Regions from separate parts of the Pseudomonas sp. LABIM340 genome, predicted to be linked through region 2. Evidence: predicted binding sites of a transcription regulator. Region 2 holds the regulator's gene; each other region holds the start of a gene.
The links. The regulator FliA, encoded in region 2, starts transcription of late flagellar genes. The targets are predictions, from matches to a motif close to CTAAAGTTTNNNNNNNNNNNGCCGNTAA.

Region 1 (7,277 bases), 1.7 Mb from region 2:
AGGTCGGCTACCAGTCCCAGGCGTCCTTCACCAAGAAGTTCAAGGAAACCTACGGCGACGCCCCCGGTCGCCTGCGTCGCGCGGTGAACTAGACCAGCCGTCGTCGCCAGCAAAGCCGCGTGGCGCGTATGGATATGTCCTGCCGCCTTCGCGACGCTTTACGTCGCTGCCGTCGCAGAGCTGAAACAGCGCTTTGCTAGGGTCATTGCTGGACTAGTCCAGTGAAGGCCCGCCATGGGCCTTCCCCATACCCACAAGACCACTCGGGGGAATTCCATGAAGCCCATGCGCACCTTGCTCGCCGGCCTGATCCTGGCCGGCCTCGCCAGCACCTCTTTCGCCGCCACCGAACTGAAACACTGGCCCGCGCCGGCCGCCAAGCAGCTCGACGCCCTGATCGCCGCCAACGCCAACAAGGGCGCCTTCGCGGTCTTCGACATGGACAACACCAGCTACCGCTACGACCTCGAGGAATCGCTGCTGCCCTTCCTCGAAATGAAAGGCGTGCTGACCCGCGAGAAGCTCGACCCCTCGCTCAAGCTGATCCCCTTCAAGGACGTCAACGGCCACAAGGAAAGCCTCAACAGCTACTACTACCGCCTTTGCGAAGTCGACGACCTGGTCTGCTACCCCTGGGTCGCCCAGGTGTTCTCCGGCTTCACCCTCAAGGAGCTCAAGGGCTACGTCGACGAGCTGATGGCCTACGGCAAGCCGGTGCCTAGCACCTACTACGAAGGCGACGTGGTCAAGACCATCGAGATCAACCCGCCCAAGGTCTTCACCGGCCAGACCGAGCTGTACAACAAGCTGATGGAGAACGGCATCGAGGTCTACGTGATGACCGCCGCCCACGAGGAACTGGTGCGCATGGTCGCCAGCGATCCCAAGTACGGCTACAACGTGAAGCCCGAGAATGTCATCGGCGTCACCACGCTGCTCAAGGACCGCCAGAGCGGTGCCCTGACTACCGCGCGCAAGCAGATTGCCGAAGGCAAGTACGATCCCAAGGCCAACCTGAACCTGGAGATCACCCCCTACCTGTGGACTCCGGCGACCTGGATGGCCGGCAAGCAGGCGGCGATCCTCACCTACATCGACCAGTGGAAGAAGCCCATCCTGGTCGGCGGCGACACTCCCAGCAGCGATGGCTACATGCTGTTCAACGGCACCGCCGAGAATGGCGTGCACCTGTGGATCAACCGCAAAGCCAAGTACATGGACCAGCTCAATGGCATGATCAAGAAGAATGCCGAAGCCCAGGCCAAGCTCGGCCAGCCGGTCACCGCCGACAAGAACTGGGTGATCGTCACCCCGGAAGAGATCCAGTAAGCGCCTAGCGCTTGCGTAGGAGCGTGGGCGTTCCGGTAGGGCGTATAACGCGCCAGCGTTATCCGCCGTGGTGCTATCGGCGTATAACCCGTTCCGGGTTATACGCCCTACGGTTTTCCGCGAGCTGTCTAACGCCGGTGCCCCCTTTGTAGGAGCGGGCCATGCCCGCGATCGCGAGCATGGCTCGCTCCTACAGGGGAAGTCCGGAGCAGGGGCTTTCGCGCGGAAATGCCCGATGGCCTCGCAGTTCCTGAAGGCCAACGCGCCAATCCGGTAAATCCTCTGCGGGATGCTGGGGAAGGTCCCTACACTTTTCCGGCGTTGCGGTCCTACGAGTCCACTGCTTAGCGTTCCGCCCTGCCACAGTGTCATCGTGGCCGGGCGTGGAAACCCGTGCAGTGTTGTTGTCGCTATATACAGGAGCAATCCGGCACCCGTTCGGTGCCGGGTTCGCTTTGCTGTCCATGGCGGGCCGTGTGAGGCGGACTTCTGTCCGGCCGGCTTTGTGACAACATTGCGCTGGTTTCCACCCTTGCACGGTCCGCCTCCCTCTTTTGGCAGTTCGGGCGGCGGCTTCTTGATTGAGCAAGGAGCTCCAGCATGAACCTTTCGATTTCCCCGGCCGATGACGGCCTGATCCCAACCCTGTTCGTCCGCTACAACCGGCAACTGCGCGCCCTGCTGATCGAGCAGCAGGCGTGGTTCGTGGTCCGCGACCTGAGCAAGCTGATCAACCGCCCCGTCGAAGCCCATCTCATCGGCCGGCTGGACCACGACCAGTCCCGCCGTGAGCGCCTTGCCGGCAGTGCCGAGCCGGAACTGCTGGTCAGCGAGAGCGGCCTCTACGCCCTGCTGCTGATCTACTGCCACCACCCGGAAAACCGCAGCCTGCGCCAATGGCTGACCAACGAGGTTGTGCCCGCCTTGCGTGACCAGTTCAACCACGACTCCCGCCTGCCACGTCGGCGCATGCAGCACCTGCTGGGCGAGTCGCTGCCGGTGATGGATTGGCAAGGCAACCTCTGGCTGCGCTGGCGCGATGCCGTGGGCCTGATGGAAAACCACCTGCGCACCTGACCTGTTTTTGTAGGATGCGTGGAGCGCAGCGATACCCATGCTGCCCGGTGCGCATGCGTTGGATGGGTATCGCTGCGCTCCACGCCATCCTACGTCGTGCTCCCGGCTGCTCTGGTAGCCGTCGCGCATGCGGCGGATAACCCGTTCCGGGTTATGCGCCCTACGGTCCTGCGCTCCACACCATCCTGCGGACTGACTCCGGATTCACACTGTAGGAGCGGGCCATGCCCGCGATCGCGCGCATGGCGCGCGCCTACAGGTGAGCGCTGGAGCCCCCGGCCCAAGCCAAATCCGGGTGAATGACTCAAGTATTGTCACGCGCCGCCGATAGCCTGTGCAGACCGGCGAACCACGCCGGCACTCCCCTCGAACCGAAGCAGGCCGCTCCTCGAACAACGGGCGACGGCCCGCCGTTGCGTGCAGAAGCAGAAAAATGAACCAGCCCCGATCCCGCATCGCCCTGCAGTTGGCGATGGCCCTGGCCGTGCTCCTGATCCTGTTGATCAGCGGCAGCACGCTGTTTGCCTTGCGCTCGTTAGACAGCGCTACCCTGACCACCCGCGAAGAACACCTCGCCAGCGAAGCGCGCCTGCTGGCGGACCAGCTGGAAACCTTCCACGGCACCCTGCGCGAGAGCACCCAGCGCCTCGCCGGCCTGTTCGAGAAGCGCTTCGCCGCTGGCCTGAAAGCGCACACCGATGAGCGCGTGCCGGTCGCCGCGCTGCAAGCCCCGGCGCTGTACCTGGGCGACACCCGCCTGAACGGCGACTTCACCCTGGTCGACGAATTCCGCCAGCTCACCGCCGGTGTCGCCACCGTGTTCGTGCGCGATGGCGACGACTTCGTGCGCATCACCACCTCGCTGATGAAGCAGGACGGCAGCCGCGCCATGGGCACCGTGCTCGACCACAACAGCCCGGCCTACCCGCTGCTGATGCGCGGCGAAAGCTACGTCGGCCGCGCGCTGCTGTTCGATCGCTTCTACATGACCCAGTACACCCCGGTGCGCGATGGCAGCGGGCGGGTGATCGCCGTGCTGTTCGTCGGCTTCGACTACACCGACGCGCAGAAGCGCCAGTTCGACAACCTCGGCCGCTTCCGCCTCGGTCAGGGCGGCTCGCTGGCGCTGCTGGATGAACAGCACCACTGGCTGGTGCCGCCGGCCGGCGCGCGCAACCCCGAACGCGTCGCCGACAGCCTCGCCAGCCTGCTGGACAGCCCCGGCCGCGGCCGCTTCTGGAGCGACAGCCAGGACGACTTCTACAGCGTGGCGCAACCCTTCGCCGGCGGCCCCTGGACCGTCGTCGCAAGCATGCCCAAGGACGAGATCCGCGCGGTGACCTGGCGCGTCGGTGGCCAACTGGCCATGGGCAGCCTGATCGCCATGCTGCTGGCGGTGATCGCCACCACCTGGCTGCTGCAGCGCCGCCTGCGCCCGCTGGGTGACCTGGTGCGCCAGGCCCATGCGCTGGGCGCCGGCGACCTGGGCGCGCGCCTGTCGGTTGCCAGTCATGACGAGATCGGCGACCTGGCGCGCAGCTTCAACCAGATGGGCGAAGCGCTCTCCAGCATGGTCTCGCGGGTGCGCGGCGCGGCGGAGGAAGTGGGGCATTGCTCACGTTCGCTGTCGGGCCTGTCCAGCGGCGCGTACGCCGGCATGGAGCAGCAGTCCGGCGAGATCAACAGCATGGCCGGCGCGGTGGAAGAGTTCAGCGCCACCTCGATGGACATCGCCGACAACATGCGCAGCACCGAACGCATGGCCAGCGAGAACACCCGGCAGACGCGCATCGGCCTGCACTCCATGGACGATGCCTCTGCCTCGCTGGCGCAGATCGCCGGCGCGCTGCAGCAGACCGTGGAGCGGGTGAACCGCCTCGGCACGCGCTCCCAGGAGATCGGCAGCATCGTCGGGGTGATCACTTCGATTGCCGAGCAGACCAACCTGTTGGCGCTCAACGCCGCCATCGAGGCCGCCCGTGCCGGCGAGCAGGGGCGCGGTTTTGCCGTGGTTGCCGATGAAGTGCGCAGCCTGGCGGCGCGCACCCAGGCCGCCACCACGGAAATCTCGCAGATGATCGGCGCCATCCAGCAGGACACCGGCAGCGCCACCGAGACCATCGAGCAGGGCAGCCAGCTGATGCAGCACGGGCTGGCGCTGAACGAGAAGGTCGCTGCGGCACTGGCGGAAATCTCCCAGCAGAGCAGTGCGGCCGGCGAGCAGTTCGCCGCCATCACCACCGCGACCCAGGAGCAGAGCCGCACCGCGACCCTGCTCAGCAGCAACCTGCAGGGCATCGCCCAGGCCAACAGCGAGCAGCGTCAGGTGGTGGCCGATCTGGCGCAGACCGTGCGCGAGCTGGACAGCCTGGCCGCCGGCCTGCGCGACGAGGTCGGACGCTTCCGCTGAAGCGCCGGGCGGGTCAGTCCTTGAGCTGGCCCAGCCCGTACTCCAGGCTGGCGGCGGACAGCTCGCCCATCTGGCTGTGCTTCAGGCGCCCCTGGGCGTCGTAGAACAGCGTGGTGGGCATGCCGTAGGAGCCGGTGGCCTGGCCGAGACGGTTGCCGCTGTCGAGCAGCACCGCCGCTTCGCTCAGGCCCTGGTCGCGCAGGAAACGCTGCACGGCCTCGGCGTTCTCGCCCTGGTTGACCAGAAGGAAGCGCACATCGCTGCGCTGTTGCTGAGCGGCCTCCAGCACCGGCATCTCGCGCCGGCACGGCGGGCACCAGGTGGCCCAGAGGTTCACCACCATGGGCCGGCCATCCAGCGCGCGCAGGTCCACGGCGGCACCGCGCAGGTCCATCACGGTGAGTTCGGGAATCTGCTGGCTGCGGTCCAGCGCCGAGGTCACGGCCTTGCCGCCACCCCACAGGCACACACCGACCACGGCCGCGATGGCCAGCGGGCGGCGAAGCTCTGTCCGCTTCCAGGCCAGCAGCGCGCCGATCAGTGCGGCGGCGATCACTCCCGGCAGGGCGAGAAAGCCGCCATCGCGGATATCCACGATGCTCAGCGGCGTTGTCGCGTATTGCTCGAAGTAGCGTGCGACGAAGGCCAGCCGCGCCACCAGCAGGCCGCCGAGGAGCATGGCGAACAGCGCGCCTTCGGGGTTGGCGCCGCGCTTGCGCCCGGCCAGCCAGCCGGCCAGCAGGGCGCCGAAGAAGCCGAGGTAGAGCAGCACGTGGGGCAGGGGAAGGGCCAGCGGGCCGAGGGTGAGACTGGTCAAAGCGGGTGCCTGGCAAAAGGAAACCAAGGTACAGCAGGGCGCGGCCACGGGGCAGCGCCGGGCTGTGGATAAATGTTTCGCCTCAGGCCGGCAGCGGCTCGGCCTGCTGCTCGCGCAGCTCGGCGGTCAGCCGCCGGGCGCAGGCGCCGACCTTGCGCACGGCATCCTCGATCACCGCCAGGTCGCGGTTCGAGTAGTTCATGCGGATGCAGTTGCGGTACTTGCCCGAGGCGGAAAAGATGTTGCCCGCCGCCACCTGCACGTTGTCGCGGCGCAGCTCCTGGTTCAGTCGCACGCTGTCGAACAGCGGGTCGAACTCGACCCAGAGCATGAAGCCGCCACGCGGCCGGGTCACCCGCGCACCTTCGGGGAAGTAGCGGCCGACCCATTCGGTCATCAGGTCGCGGTGGCGCTGGTACTGCGCGCGCATGCGACGGATGTGCGGCTCGTAGTGGCCGCCGCCGATGAACTCGGCCAGGGCCATCTGCGGTTGCGGCGCGCAGGTGCCGCTGGCGATGTACTTGAAGTGGAGGATGCGGTCCAGGTAGCGCCCCGGTACCACCCAGCCTGTGCGCAGACCGGGCGCCACCGTCTTGGAGAACGAACTGGCCAGCAGCACGCGGTCGTCGGTGTCGAAGGACTTGATGCTGCGCGGCCGCGGGTAGGCGTAGGCCAGTTCGCCGTAGACATCGTCCTCGAGGATCGGCACGTCATAGCGCGCCGCCAGTGTGAGCAGGGCGCGCTTGCGGGCGTCGGGCATGATGTAGCCCAGCGGGTTATTGCAGTTGGGGGTGAGCAGGATGAGCTTCACCGGCCACTGTTCCATGGCCAGTTCCAGCGCCTCCAGGCTGATGCCATTGGTGGGGTCGGTGGGGATTTCCAGCGCCTTCAGGCCATACGCCTTGAGCGCCTGCATGGCGCCGTGGAAGCTCGGCGAGTCGATGGCGATGATGTCGCCCGGCTCGCAGATGGCGCGCAGGGTAATGGCCAGCGCCTCCTGGCAGCCGGTGGTGATGACGATCTCGCTGGGCGGCACCTGGCAGCCGGAATCCAGCATCAGCCGGGCGATCTGCTCGCGCAGCGGCAGCGAGCCCTGGATGCCTTCGTAGCCGAGGCTCTGCAGGTCGGTGCGGCGCGCGGCGTGCACCATCGCCCGCTGCAGCGGCTTGAGCGACGGGCTGGCGATGTCCGGTGTGCCGCGCCCGAGCTGAACGAAATCGCCGCCGGGCGCGCGGCGCACCTGCTCCAGCACCTGGTCCCACTGCGACACATCCACCGGCCGTTGCGCCGGGCGGGTCATGGCCGGCATCGGCGGCAGCTCGCGGCGTTCGGGTACGAAGTAGCCGGACTTCGGCCTGGGCTCCACCAGCCCGGAGTCCTCCAGCACGCGGTAGGCCTGCTGCACGGTGCTGATGCTGACGCCGTGCTCCTCGCTTAGCGCGCGCACCGAGGGCAGGCGGTCGCCGGGACGGTACAGGCCCTGCTCGATGCGGTCGCCGAGGGTGGCGGCCAGCTGCGCGTAGCGTTTCATGACAGATCTCCCGTGTGGGACAGACTCGGCGGAATGCAGTACAGATCGGCAGAAAATACGCCATTCAGAAGGATTTCGCTCGAGTCTGTATGGAAAAAACTTAACCGCGTTGA
Region 2 (7,277 bases):
CGCTGGTGTCCATGGACAGCTTCCGCATCGGTGCGCAGGAGCAGATCAAGACGCTGGGCCGCATTCTCAATGTGCCGGTGACCCTGGTCGATCCGGGCCAGTCGCTGATCCAGGCCATGGCACCGCTGGCGCGCAAGCGTCTGGTGCTGATCGATACCGCCGGCCTGCCCGCCAACGATCCGGCGCTGCGCATGCAGCTCGAAGCGCTGTCGTCGCTGAGCCTGAACGTGAAGAATTACCTCGTGCTGGCCGCGACCAGCCAGAGCCAGGTACTCAAGTCCGCCTGGCAGAACTATCGTTCCTGTGGGCTGGCCGGGTGCATCCTGACCAAACTGGACGAAGCGGGAAGCCTCGGCGAAGCTCTGGCTCTGGCTATCAGCCAGCATCTACCGGTAGCCTATCTGGCTGACGGGCCGAAGATCCCGGACGATCTGCATGTGGCACGCGCGCACCAACTGGTCAGCCGCGCGGTGAGCCTGCAATCGCCCGAAGAGCCTTGCGAGGATGCCATGGCGGACATGTTCGCCGGCCTTTACCAACAGCCGGTGCGTCGCGCCAGCTGAAGATTGTGAGCCCCGGGTGGGGCGTGGGGTGGCCGGTTGAGCCGCCCAAGCGATGCGGATGCTCTGCAAGACGATCCGCGAGCGCCGGAGGCGGTAGAGCACTGCAGCCGGATTAGCCGAAACGCCGATGCGTGACGGTCGAACGACGAGACAAGGTATTGATATGGGTATGCATCCCGTTCAGGTAATCGCAGTCACCGGCGGCAAGGGTGGCGTGGGCAAGACCAACGTGTCGGTGAATCTGTCGCTGGCGCTGGCCGATCTCGGCCGCCGCGTCATGCTGCTGGATGCCGACCTGGGCCTGGCCAACGTCGACGTGCTGCTGGGGCTGTCGCCCAAGCGCACGCTGGCCGACGTCATCGAAGGCGAATGCGACCTGCGTGACGTGATCCTCCAGGGACCCGGCGGCATCCGCATCGTCCCGGCGGCCTCGGGCACCCAGAGCATGGTGCACCTCACGCCGATGCAGCACGCCGGCCTGATCCAGGCATTCAGCGACATCAGCGACAACATCGACGTGCTGGTGGTGGACACCGCCGCCGGCATTGGCGACTCGGTGGTGAGCTTCGTCCGTGCCGCCCAGGAAGTGCTGCTGGTCGTTTGTGATGAACCCACGTCCATCACCGATGCCTACGCTTTGATCAAGCTGCTCAACCGCGACTACGGCATGACCCGTTTCCGCGTGCTGGCGAACATGGCCCACAGCCCTCAGGAGGGCCGCAACCTGTTCGCCAAGCTGACCAAGGTCACCGACCGCTTCCTGGACGTGGCGCTGCAGTACGTCGGCGCCATTCCCTACGACGAGTCGGTGCGCAAGGCCGTGCAGAAGCAGCGTTCGGTGTATGAGGCGTTCCCGCGCAGCAAGGCTTCCCTGGCCTTCCGTGCGGTGGCGCAGAAGGTCGACAGCTGGCCGCTGCCGGCCAACCCAAGAGGGCACCTGGAGTTCTTCGTCGAGCGCCTGGTGCAACATCCCACGGGTTCGGCCGTATGACCGCGGCCTCCGGAGCGCGTATGTACAGCAAGGCACAGGCGCACAACTCCCAGGAACTGCTGATCCAGAAACACGCCCCGCTGGTGAAGCGCATCGCCTACCACCTGCTCGGCCGTCTGCCGGCCAGCGTGCAGGTGGAGGACCTGATGCAGGCCGGCATGATCGGCCTGCTGGAGGCCGCGAAGAAATACGATCAGGGCAAGGGCGCGAGCTTCGAAACCTACGCCGGCATCCGTATCCGCGGCGCCATGCTCGACGAGGTGCGCAAGGGCGATTGGGCCCCGCGTTCGGTCCACCGCAACACCCGCATGGTCAGCGACGCCATCCGCACCGTCGAAGCGCGCACCGGACGTGACGCTAAAGATCAGGAGGTTGCTGCCGAACTCAATATGAGCCTCGAAGATTATTACGGCATCCTCAGCGACACCCAGGGCAGCCGTCTGTACAGCTTCGATGACATGTTGCAGGACGGCGACCAGGGCGGCGGCTTTGCCGAAGACGCCTCGCACCACGACAACGAGCCGTCCCACGGCCTGGAAGACGAACGCTTCCAGGCGGCCCTGGCCGACGCCATCACCAAGCTGCCCGAGCGCGAGCGACTGGTGCTGGCGCTGTACTACGACGAGGAACTCAACCTCAAGGAGATCGGCGAAGTGCTGGGCGTCAGCGAGTCCCGCGTCAGCCAGCTGCACAGCCAGTGCGCCGCGCGCCTGCGTTCGCGACTGGCGGAGTGGCGCGCTCGCTGAGCATCGGGTAGTTTCGCGTCGGCTGCTTCTGAGAGGCGGTGCTGAAGGGATTTTCCTTAGGCAAGTTATAGGCTTACGAATTTTTGGGTGACGTTCCTTTGACGCGCCCACAGCAAAGAGCGCACGACGCTCGATGAATTGACGGCACGCCCGCCAGGGCGCGTTTGGTATCGATGGAGGCAGGTTTGGACAAGAACATGAAAATTCTCATCGTGGACGACTTTTCCACGATGAGGCGCATCATCAAGAACCTCCTGCGGGACCTGGGGTTCACCAACACCGCAGAAGCCGACGACGGCACCACTGCGCTGCCGATGCTGCACAGCGGCAACTTCGACTTCCTCGTTACCGACTGGAACATGCCCGGCATGACCGGCATCGACCTGCTGCGTGCGGTCCGCGCCGACGAGCGTCTGAAGCACCTGCCGGTACTGATGGTCACCGCTGAAGCCAAGCGCGACCAGATCATCGAAGCGGCCCAGGCCGGGGTCAACGGCTATGTGGTCAAGCCTTTCACCGCTCAGGTGTTGAAAGAAAAGATCGAGAAGATTTTCGAGCGGGTCGGCAGCTGAGGCTGACCAAGAGGGCGTCATGGATTTCAACGAATCCGCGGGTGACTTCGAGTCGACCCTGAAAAAACACGCGCGCGAATTGGTCGACTGCCTCGAGCAGGGCGACGTACAGACCGCCGTGCAGCTGATCTCCGAGCTCAACCAGGCGCGTGATCGCGGGCTCTACCAAGAGGTAGGCAAGCTTACCCGCGAGCTGCACAACGCCATCGTCAACTTCCAGATCGATCCCAGCTCCCCGCGCGCCCAGGAAGTCTCGCAGATTGCCGACGCGACTGATCGCCTGTCCTACGTGGTGACGATGACCGAGAAAGCGGCCAATCGGACCATGGACCTGGTGGAAGAGTGCACCCCGGTGGTCATGCACATCGAGACCCAGGCCAAGGAGCTGCAGGAAGACTGGTCGCGTTTCATGCGTCGCGAGCTGGGCCCCGAGGCCTTCCGTGACCTGGCCAAGCGTGTCGAGCAGTTCCTCTACATCAGCGCCCAGGACAGCCGCAAGCTCTCCGCGCACCTGAACGACATCCTGCTCGCGCAGGACTTCCAGGACCTTACCGGGCAAGTGATCAAGCGCGTCACCAAGCTGGTGACCGAGGTCGAGTCGAACCTGGTGAAGCTGGTCTGGATGGCGGGGCAGGTCGATCGCTACGCCGGCATCGAGCATGACCACGAGAGCATGCGCGACGCGGTGGAAAAAGAAAGATCGTCCAAGGGTGAAGGTCCGCAGATTGCTGCCGATACAAGAAAGGACGTCGTATCCGGTCAGGACGATGTCGATGACCTGTTGTCCAGCCTTGGTTTTTAAGCGTCCGCTGACGCTGTAGAGGGAGCACCGAATGAGCTTCGACGCCGATGACGAAATCCTCCAGGACTTCCTGGTGGAGGCCGGCGAGATTCTCGAGCTACTGTCCGAGCAACTGGTCGAGCTGGAAAGCCGCCCGGATGACATGGACCTGCTCAATGCAATCTTCCGTGGGTTCCATACCGTCAAAGGTGGTGCCGGCTTCCTCCAGCTGAATGCGCTGGTGGAGTGCTGCCACATCGCCGAAAACGTGTTCGACATGCTGCGCAAGGGCGAACGCCGCGTGGATGCCGAGCTGATGGACGTGATGCTGCAGGCGCTGGATACCGTCAACGTCATGTTCCAGCAGGTGCGTGACGCGGAGGAGCCGACGCCGGCCACTCCCGAGCTGCTGGCTGCGCTGTCGCGCCTGGCGGATCCGAACGCCGCTCCTGCCGAAGCTCCCGCTGCGGCTGTTGCCGAGCCTGTCGTGGAAGAGGCCCCGGCCGCTGCGGCCGCCTATGGCGACATCACCGACGCTGAGTTCGAACAACTGATGGATGCCCTCGAGCCCGCCGCCGAAGCGCCTGCCGCACCGGTTGGCAGCGGTGGCGACGACATCACCGACGACGAGTTCGAAGCACTGCTCGACCAGCTGCACGGCAAGGGCCAGTTCAGCGCTGCTGCCAAGGAGCCCGTCAGCGCGGCTCCGGCACCGGTTGCCGAGGCGCCCGCCGTCGGTGCTGGCGACGAGATCAGCGACGACGAGTTCGAAGCGCTGCTCGACCAGTTGCATGGCAAGGGTCAGTTCACCGGCGCTAAGGAAGAAGCCGCCGCTCCCGTCGAAACCGCTGCCCAGACCAAGCCCGAGGAAACTCCGGCTGCCGGTGGCGACGACAACATCACCGACGACGAATTCGAGAAGCTGCTCGACGAGCTGCATGGCAAGGGCCAGTTCACCGGCGCGAAGGAAGAAGCGTTCGCGGCTGCGCCCTCCAATGCACAACCCGCTGCACAGCCCAAAGCGGCTGCTGCGCCCGCACCCAAGCCCGCTCCGGCGCCGACCGCTGCCGCCAAGCCTGCGCCGGCCAAGCCCGCCGCTGCCGCCGCAGAAAAGCCGGCCAACGAAGCGGAAACCACCGTGCGCGTGGACACCGCCCGCCTGGACGAGATCATGAACATGGTCGGCGAACTGGTGCTGGTGCGTAACCGCCTGGTGCGTCTGGGCCTGAACAGCGGCGACGAGGCGATGGCCAAGGCCGTCTCCAACCTCGACGTGGTCACCGCCGACCTGCAGTCGTCGGTCATGAAGACCCGCATGCAGCCGATCAAGAAGGTCTTCGGCCGCTTCCCGCGCCAGGTCCGCGATCTGGCGCGCAACCTGAAGAAAGAGATCAACCTCGAGCTGATCGGCGAAGAGACCGACCTGGACAAGAACCTGGTCGAGGCCCTGGCCGACCCGCTGGTGCACCTGGTGCGCAACGCGGTGGATCACGGCATCGAAGGCCCCGACGAGCGCGAGGCCGCCGGCAAGTCGCGTTCGGGCAAGGTGGTGCTGTCCGCCGAGCAGGAAGGCGACCACATCCTGCTGTCGATCTCCGACGACGGCAAGGGCATGGACCCGGACGTTCTGCGCGCCAAGGCTGTGGAGAAGGGCCTGCTGGACAAGGACGCGGCCGATCGCCTCTCCGAGTCCGACTGCTACAACCTGATCTTCGCGCCGGGCTTCTCGACCAAGACCGAGATTTCCGACGTCTCCGGCCGCGGTGTCGGCATGGACGTGGTGAAGACCAAGATTTCCCAGCTCAATGGGATCATCAATATCTACTCGACCAAGGGCCAGGGCTCGAAGATCGTCATCAAGGTCCCGCTGACCCTGGCGATCATGCCGACCCTGATGGTGATGCTGGGCAACCAGGCCTTCGCCTTCCCGCTGGTCAACGTCAACGAGATCTTCCACCTCGACCTGTCGAACACCAACGTGGTCGATGGCCAGGAAGTGGTGATCGTCCGCGACAAGGCCCTGCCGTTGTTCTACCTCAAGCGCTGGCTGGTGCCGGGCGCGCAGTATGACGAGCCGGGCGAGGGCCACGTGGTGATCCTCTCCGTGGGCACCCAGCGCATCGGCTTCGTGGTCGACCAGCTGGTGGGCCAGGAAGAAGTAGTGATCAAGCCGCTGGGCAAGATGCTGCAGGGCACGCCGGGCATGGCGGGGGCGACTATTACCGGGGACGGGCGCATTGCGCTGATCCTCGACGTGCCGAGCATGCTCAAGCGCTACGCCCGTCGTATCTGACCGCCATGGGCGGGACGTGGGACGACCCCGCGCCCGCCCGTGTGATGGAAGAAGTTTTTTTCAGGAGTGTCTATGGCTGTCAAAGTCCTGGTGGTGGACGATTCGGGGTTCTTCCGCCGCCGCGTCTCGGAGATTCTTTCGGCTGACCCGCAGATCCAGGTGGTCGGCACGGCAACCAATGGCCGCGAGGCGATCGATCAGGCGCTGGCGCTCAAGCCCGACGTGATCACCATGGACTACGAGATGCCGCTGATGGACGGCATCACCGCCGTGCGGACCATCATGCAGCGCTGCCCGACGCCGGTCCTGATGTTCTCCTCGCTGACCCACGAGGGCGCGCGGGTGACCCTGGACGCGCTGGATGCCGGCGCCGTCGATTACCTGCCGAAGAATTTCGAGGACATCTCGCGCAACCCGGACAAGGTCCGCCAGTTGCTGTGCGAGAAGGTCCACACCATCGCCAAGAGCAACCGCCGCTTCGCCGCGTACTCCTCGTACTCGTCGAGCCCGGCCGCGCCGGCTTCGACGCCCGCAGCCGGCACTGCGCGCCCGGCCGCTCCCGCTTCGTCGGGCGCCAGCCACGCGCCGGCCGCTCCGGCTCCGGCGACTTCCGCCGCCCCAAAGCGTAAGCCCTACCGGCTGGTAGCCATCGGCACTTCGACCGGTGGGCCGGTGGCGCTGCAGCGGGTCCTGACCCAGCTGCCTGCCAATTTCCCCGCGCCGCTGGTGCTGATCCAGCACATGCCGGCGGCCTTCACCAAGGCCTTCGCCGAGCGCCTGGACAAGCTGTGCAAGATCACCGTCAAGGAAGCCGAGGATGGCGACATTCTGCGTCCCGGCGTGGCCCTGCTGGCTCCCGGCGGCAAGCAGATGATGGTCGACGCCCGTGGCGCGATCCGCATCCTGCCTGGTGACGAGCGCCTGAACTACAAGCCCTGCGTCGACGTGACCTTCGGTTCCGCGTCCAAGGCCTACGGCGACAAGGTCCTGGCGGTGGTCCTCACCGGCATGGGCGCTGACGGCCGCGAAGGCGCGCGCATGCTCAAGCAGGGCGGCGCCCAGGTGTGGGCACAGGATGAAGCCAGCTGCGTGATCTACGGCATGCCCATGGCGATCGCCAAGGCCGGCCTGGCCGACGCGGTGTACAGCCTGGACGACATCGGCCGGCACCTGACCGAGGCCTGCGGCTGATGGATGTCCTCAGCCTGGTCGGCCTGATCCTCGCGCTGGTTGCCATCATCGGTGGCAACTTCCTCGAGGGCGGGCACGTCGGTGCCCTGGCCAACGGCCCGGCGGCACTGATCGTGGTGGGCGGCACCCTGGCTGCCGCA
Region 3 (7,277 bases), 2.7 Mb from region 2:
CGCCATCCACTGCCTTGATGCGGTCCGACACGCGGGCCGCCAGGTCATCGGGGCGGAACTTGGCAAGGAAGTCGTCAGCGCCGACCTTCTTCACCATCGCCTGGTTGAACACCCCGGACAACGAAGTATGCAGGAGAATGTGCAGATCCTGCATGCGCGGGTCGTGACGGATTTCCGCCGTAAGCGTGTAGCCATCCATTTCCGGCATCTCGATATCCGAGATCACCATCAGCAGATCGCTGCCCGGATGCCCGCCGGCTTCCACCATCTGGTGCAGGTAATCCAGCGCCTGGCGGCCGTCGTTGAGCGCCAGCACTTCCACGCCGACGGTCTCCAGGCAACGCACCAGCTGCTTGCGCGCCACGGAGGAGTCATCCACCACCAGCACGCGCTTGCTCACCGCGCGGGCCTGGGTCTCGGCATCCAGCACGCCTTCGGAGATGTCCTCCGAAGTCGGCGCCACCTCGGCGAGGATCTTCTCCACGTCGATGATTTCCACCAGTTGGTTGTCGACCCGCGTCACCGCCGTCAGGTAGTGGTCGCGGCCGGTTCCCTTGGGTGGCGGATGGATCGACTCCCAGTTCATGTTGACGATGCGCTCCACCGAGTGCACCAGGAAGCCCTGCACCTTGGTGTTGTACTCGGTGATGATCACGAAGCTGTTGGCGATGTCCCGCAGGGCGTGACGCCCCGTGGCCAGCGCCAGGTCGAGGATCGGAATGGTGCCGCCACGGATGTTCGCCACCCCGCGCACCACCTGGCTGGATTTGGGCATCACGGTCAGGCGGGGGCACTGCAACACCTCCTTCACCTTGAACACGTTGATCCCGTACAGCTGGCTGCCGTTCAAGCGGAACAGCAGCAGTTCGAGACGATTCTGGCCAACCAGCTGCGTACGCTGGTTGACCGAATCCATGACTCCGGCCATTGAGCCTCCTGTGCACGCAACGCCGCCCGACTCACGAAGGCGGCATGACCATTGCTTGGATCGTTGCATGAAACGAGCAACGACATTTTTCCGACAGCTGAGACCCGCGCGCGCCCTGATGGCTGCGCTGCTCGGCATGACGGGTGCGCTGACCCTCTCCCCGGCTGGGGCGGAAGGCTTCACTGCGCCTGAGATCCTTATCGGCTCCACCCAGGGCTTTCTTGAGTTCAAGGTGGAAGATTATCTGCAGACCTCGGGCATAGACGCACGCTACGAGATCGAAGTCGCACGCATCGACCCCCGCCTGCGTCTGGCAGAGTGCGACAAGGACCTGACACAGAAGCTGGAAAGCCCGGCGCAGCCCGTTGGTCGGGTCACTGTGCGGGTGCTCTGCGAGGGCAGCTCCCCCTGGACGGTGTTCGTGCCGGCGACGGTCAGGCTGTTCCGTCAAGTTGTCGTCACCACCCTGCCCCTGCAGCGTAACCATGTCGTCGAGGCAAGTGATATCAGCGTCGTCGAAAGGGACGTCGGCCAACTGAGCCTGGGCTACCTGACCGACCCCAGCCAGGTGGTCGGCATGAAGCTCAAGCGCCCGACGGTCAACGACCAGGTGCTGGCACCGGTGTTCCTCGAACAGGCGGCGGCCGTGCGCAAGGGTGACCAGGTGGTGATCCGCGCCAGGACCAGTGCGATCAACGTGTTCATGCCCGGCGAGGCGCTGTCCGATGGGGTAACCGGCGAGCAGATCCGAGTGCGCAACCTGCGCTCCCAGCGTATCGTCAAGGCTCGCGTGGTCGAGCCGGGAGCGGTGGAAGTCACCCTGTAGCGCTCGGCGCCGGGCTTTTTCTGGCATGATGGACGCAGCCCTCTGCAAAATGTGCTCAGGCGCACGAAAATTCGGCCTAAAGTTTCTCTCAAGACGGCCGAAAAGCTTGGCAAGCGTCCAATACCTCCAGAGGTTTCCACCATGGTCATCGACTTCAACCGGCTGAACCCGGCCTCTACGACAGCCAGCACTGGCCGTAGCAGTGCTGCCCAGAGCGGTCGCAGCGAAGCCGCCGCAGAGAATGCCTCCGTCAACGCCCCGGCCAAGAGCGGCGAGTCGGTACAGCTGAGCGACACCGCGCAGCAACTGCAGAAAGTAAGCGATCAACTGAAGGACCAGCCCGTGGTCGACAACGAGAAAGTGGCCCGCATCAAGGCGGCCATCGCTGACGGCAGCTACCAGGTCGACAGCCAGAAAGTCGCCAGCAAGCTGCTCGATTTCGAATCCCAGCGCTGAGTTCACTCAGCGCCTGGTCAACCGCTAGTACGCCGAGCCCAAGATGTCCGATGCCCTGCTTTCCCTGATCAACGGCGACATCGAAGCAGCCAGCAGCCTGCTGCAGCTGATCGACGATGAGTTCCAGGCGCTGCAAGCACGCGACCTGGACCAGTTGCAGAAGCTGCTCGACAGCAAGCTGCCGCTGCTGCATCAGCTCGAGCAGAACGGTCGCATCCGCACCCAGGCACTGCAACAGGCCGGGGTCAGCGCTGACAACGAGGGGCTTGCGCAGATTGCCCAGGCTACCGGCAACGCCGCTCTCACCGCGCGTGCGCAAGAACTCGGCGCCCTGCTCGAACGCTGTCAGGAAGCCAACCAGCGCAACGGCCGCCTCATCCGTTCCGGCCAGACCAGCACCGAGCGCACGCTCGACATCCTGCGCGGCCAGGAAACTCCGCGACTCTATGATCGCTACGGCGGCTCCACCCAGAGCAACCGCCAGCGCCCGCTCAGCCAGGCCTGAACTCCTCTGGCCTGAAGGCCCGCCCTAGGGCAGAATGCCACTATCCGGCCCTGCCCCGTGCACGACTCATAACAAACACAATGGAGACCCGCGGACCGTGTCCAATCTGTTCGCCGAGGAAAATGGCCCTCAACCACCGAAGGTGTTGAAAGCTCCGGTGGAGATCCACGCCAGCCTGAAAATGCTGATGGACAGTAACGATCCCCTGGTAATCACCTTCGAAGGGCGCAGCCAGCGCTTCCAGAGCTTCGTCGTCGAGATCAACCGCGAGCGCAACATCGTTGCCCTCGATGAGCTCATCCCCAACGACGGCGAGCGCTTCCTGCAGAACGGCGAGCAATTCCGCATCGAGGCCTTCCACGAGGGCGTGCGCATCGCCTGGGAAAACACCCAGAACGCTTTCTTCTCCGAGATCGACGGCGCCCGCTGCTACTGGCTGCCGGTGCCGGCCGAGATGCTCTACCACCAGCGCCGCAACGCCTTCCGCGCCCCCGTCAGCCAGGGCCAGCCGGTGGCCGTGGAGATCGGCGGCAGCAAGCTGAAGTCGCCGCTCAAGGGCAGCCTGATCGACATTTCCGCCACTGGCTGCAAGATTCGCCTGGAAGGCAACGCCGCCGAGCGCCTGCAGCCCGGCCAGGTCTATGAAGAATTCACCGCGCGCCTGCCCTTCGGCGCCCTGACCATGGAAGTCGAGCTGCGCCACGTGCACTTCGAGGAAAAGGTCGGCTACAGCTTCGCCGGCATGCGCTTCCACCAGATGAGCGGCCTGGCGCAGCGCAACATCGAACGCTTCGTCTACCAGCTGCAACGCGAAGCCCGGCGCTTCGAGAAGGACGAGCTGTTCTAGTTCGTCCCGGGCGGCAAGCGCTTGCCGCCCTTCCCCTGCCGCCTCACGCGGGCCGGCTTTCTTCCTCGGCTTCTGCTTCTGCCTCCACTTCCGGCTCGGCTGCCGGCGCGCTGTTGTCGTTGCCCTTCATCTGCTCCTCCACGGCCGCTTCGTCGACCCGCGGGTCGAGGGCGGCGGACAGCGGCGAGGACGCCAGGCTGTCCGGCGTGGCGACGTGCTTGACCGGCGCTTCGTCGACCCGGTGCACACCACTGACCTTCTCCGGCTGCACGCGCCAGATGAGGATCAGCGAGCAGGCGCAGACGAAGGCGTAGAGCATGTTGGCGCCGAACAGCTTCATCAGCGCGCCGGCCGCCAGCGGGCCGATACAGGCGCCGACACCGAAAGTCACCAGCAGCATCGCGGTCAGCGAAACGCGGCGCTCACCTTCGACGTGGTCGTTGGAGAAGGCCACGGCCAGCGGATACAGGGTGAACTGCACCAGGCAGACGATGAAGCCCATCGGCAAAAGCCACGCCAGTGAAATCGGCGGCACCGGCAGCAGCGGCAACAGCGCCAGCGGCAACGCCACTATCAACAGCAGGATGGCGGCATTGCGGATCAGCACGGCGCGGTCGATGCGGTCCGACAGCCAGCCCAGCGGCCACTGCACCAGCAAGCCGGCAAAGATGCAGCCGCCCATGAACAGGCCGATTTCCTCGGTACTCAAGCCCTGGCGCACCGCATAGAGCGGCGCCAGACCATAGAAGGCACCCACTACCAGGCCGGACACCAGCACCGTGGTCAGCGACTGCGGCACCCGCTGGATGAAGAAGCGCGGCTCCAGCGGTGCCGGGCGCAGCGGTGCGGGGTGGACCTTGTGGGTGATCGCCACCGGGATCAGCGACAGGGCGAAGCACAGCGCGATCATCATCGGCAGCTCCGGGCCCAGCCCCGGATGCACCACCAGCACCAGCTGACCGAGTACCAGGCCCAGGTAGGACGCGACCATGTAGCCGGCGAACACGGCACCGCGCTGGCGCGCTTCGGCCTGCTCGTTGAGCCAGCTCTCGATGACCATGTACTGGCACATCATCCCCAGGCCGATGGCGACCCGCAGCAACAGCCAGAAGCCCAGCCAGGGCAACAGGCCGATGCCCAGCACCGCAGCGGTGACCAACCCGCCACAGGCGACATAGGCGCGGATGTGGCCGACGCGGGCGATCAGCCGGTGGCCGATCTTGCCGCCCAGCACCAGGCCGAGGTAGTAGGCGGCCATCATAGCGCCGATCCACAGCCCGTCGACCTTCTCCGCGCCCAGGCGCAGGGCGAGGTAGGTACTGAGCAGACCGGAACCGGTCAGGAGCATGACGGCGGCGAAGTACAGAGCGCGGAAGGCAGTGACGATCCGAAGCATTGGACCTCCTGGTCCAGGACAACCCCGGCACAACGTCCGGGCAGCGGAAAGCGGGACTTGCGCTCACACCTTAGAGCTTGCCAATCGGCGCGTCGAGAGGGCTGCCGGGCCCGGAATAGCGCGCGTCGCGCACGGTCATGCGGGGCGTTTCGAAGGATGTCGGCGGGATGAACGAGGATGGCCTGAAGATCACCAGAAGATGGCTGCCGATCACAGCTGCACCGGGTTTCGGCGCAGCTGTGTCAGAGACTTCAAATCAGTTCATGCGCCTCAGGCCTGCGCGGCGAGAACGCGGCGCTCCCACGGGGTGATTTCGTCGAAGAAGCTGGTCAGCTCCATGGCCTTGGTCGCGCTGTAGCCGTCGATGAACTCGTTGCCGAACACCTCGCGGGCCAGCTCGCTGCGCTGCAGGCGCTGCAGTGCGTCGTACATCGTGCAGGGCAGCAGCAGCTCCGGCGGCACCTCGAACTCACCCTGGATCGGCGCAGTGGGCTCCAGCGCACGCTCGATGCCGTGCAGACCGGCAGCCAGGCTCGCAGCGATGGCCAGGTAGGGGTTGGCGTCGGCGCCTGGCAGGCGGTTCTCCACGCGACGGGCCACCGGCGCGCTGGCCGGAATGCGCAGGCCGGCGGCGCGGTTGTCGTGGGACCAGCAGGCGTTGTTCGGCGAAGCGTACGGGTGGCACAGGCGCTGGAAGGAGTTCACGTTCGGCGCGAACAGCAGGGTGAAGTCCGACAGGCACGCCTGCAGGCCGCCGATGAAGTGGCGGAACGCCGGCGTGACCTCGCCCTGGGCGTCGCTGAAGATGTTGCGGCCCTCGCCATCGACGATGCTCTGGTGGATGTGCATCGAACTGCCCGGCGTGTGCGCCAGCGGCTTGGCCATGCACACCACGATCAGCCCGTGCTTGAGCGCGACTTCCTTGAGCAGGTGCTTGAACAGGAAGGTCTGGTCGGCCAGCAGTACCGGGTCGCCATGCAGGAAGTTGATCTCGAACTGGGTGGTGCCCATCTCGTGCATGAAGGTGTCGCGTTCCAGCCCCACCGCTTCCATGCAGCGGTAGACGTCCTGGAAGAACGGGCGCAGGCCGTTGTTGGACGAAACGCTGAAGGCCGAGTGACCGATCTCGCGGCGACCGTCCAGGCCAACCGGCGCCTGGAAGGCTTCCAGCGGATCGGGGTTGGGGGCGAACACGAAGAACTCCAGCTCGGTCGCCACCACCGGGCTCCAGCCGCGTTCGGCGTAGCGCGCGACCACTTGCTTGAGCAGGCCGCGGGTGGACAGGCCGGAAGGCTTGCCATCGAGCTCCAGCGCATCGCAGATGGCAAAGGCGCGGGGTTCGTCGCTCCAGGGCAGGCGATGGATCTGGGTCGGCTCGGCGATCAGGGCGAGGTCGCCGTCGTCGCTGCCGTAGAACTTCGCGGCCGGGTAGCCGCCCATGATGCATTGCAGCAGGACGCCGCGCGCCAGTTGCAGCCGGCGCCCGGTGAGGAAGCCCTCGCCGGTCATCACCTTGCCACGCGGCACCCCGTTGAGGTCGGGGGTGACGCACTCGATCTCTTCCACTCCAGCCAGACGCTCGGCGAGTGGGATTCCTGGATCGTTACTCATGACTTCTTATCCTTGTTCTTTTGTCCCTGTCACAGGACGCCGCGCGAGGCGCGCGAGCCCGTACAAAATACGCATCACGCGTTCGATATTTCAAGCGGGGCCAGCAGGAAACGCGGAAGCTCCCTGTAGGTGCGCGCCATGCGCGCCATCGCGGGCATGGCCCGTTCCTACAGGGGAATCCGCTCTGGCTCATGAAGACTTCCAGAGAAACATCCTCACGCGCCAAATGCCCCGTTCAGGAGGCCTCGTTGAATTGAAGTTTCAGGGGTTGAGCGACATGGATGTCGCGAGAGCCGCGATGGGCCAGGGATGGCCCTTCGCGGCGGGCCCCTGAAACTTCAATTCAACGAGGGAATTTTTCGCCCCAAGCGAAAAACCGGATGTCCGGGGCAAGACTTTTTGGTTCCTTTTGTGGCGTTTGACAAAAGGGACTCGCCCGAGGGGGCGAAACACAGATTCCGGGCGTGCACCGAAGCGACGCAGAAACACCCACGCCAACGCAGCAATACAGGGTCAACCTTGGAGCGAAGGATGGCGCCGGCCCTGCCGGCGGATCGCGGGCATGGCCCGCTCCTACAGGGGAGTCCGGTGGCAAAAAAACGCCGCTCAGGAGAGCGGCGTTTTCGTTGCATCACCCTAGGTCAGAACAGGTGGGTGAACAGCCAGTACAGCGACGCCGAGAGCACGATGGCCGCCGGCAGGGTCAGC

Region 1: ABKS89_RS29280 (methyl-accepting chemotaxis protein) is a predicted target of FliA. The motif match lies at 2,710-2,737, and genes of this name have one in related genera.
Region 3: flgM (flagellar biosynthesis anti-sigma factor FlgM) is a predicted target of FliA. The motif match lies at 1,831-1,858, and genes of this name have one in related genera.

What each region holds. Positions count from the first base shown of each region.
Region 1 is NZ_CM200227.1:6,354,896-6,362,172, reverse strand. It holds gene ABKS89_RS29295 (AraC family transcriptional regulator) at 1-92, shown strand, start outside; gene pchP (phosphorylcholine phosphatase PcpP) at 277-1,329, shown strand; gene ABKS89_RS29285 (BRO-N domain-containing protein) at 1,930-2,406, shown strand; gene ABKS89_RS29280 (methyl-accepting chemotaxis protein) at 2,840-4,816, shown strand; gene ABKS89_RS29275 (prolipoprotein diacylglyceryl transferase family protein) at 4,830-5,633, opposite strand; gene ABKS89_RS29270 (aminotransferase-like domain-containing protein) at 5,716-7,164, opposite strand.
Region 2 is NZ_CM200227.1:4,695,176-4,702,452, reverse strand. It holds gene flhF (flagellar biosynthesis GTPase FlhF) at 1-563, shown strand, start outside; gene fleN (flagellar synthesis regulator FleN) at 727-1,554, shown strand; gene fliA (RNA polymerase sigma factor FliA) at 1,551-2,300, shown strand; gene ABKS89_RS21465 (chemotaxis response regulator CheY) at 2,498-2,872, shown strand; gene ABKS89_RS21460 (protein phosphatase CheZ) at 2,892-3,674, shown strand; gene ABKS89_RS21455 (chemotaxis protein CheA) at 3,706-5,946, shown strand; gene ABKS89_RS21450 (protein-glutamate methylesterase/protein-glutamine glutaminase) at 6,019-7,137, shown strand; gene ABKS89_RS21445 (flagellar motor protein) at 7,137-7,277, shown strand, end outside.
Region 3 is NZ_CM200227.1:1,977,337-1,984,613, reverse strand. It holds gene ABKS89_RS09320 (chemotaxis protein CheV) at 1-928, opposite strand, end outside; gene flgA (flagellar basal body P-ring formation chaperone FlgA) at 1,065-1,754, shown strand; gene flgM (flagellar biosynthesis anti-sigma factor FlgM) at 1,896-2,210, shown strand; gene ABKS89_RS09305 (flagellar protein FlgN) at 2,254-2,715, shown strand; gene ABKS89_RS09300 (flagellar brake protein) at 2,813-3,562, shown strand; gene ABKS89_RS09295 (MFS transporter) at 3,606-4,958, opposite strand; gene ABKS89_RS09290 (glutamine synthetase family protein) at 5,229-6,467, opposite strand; gene ABKS89_RS09285 (inorganic phosphate transporter) at 7,211-7,277, opposite strand, start outside.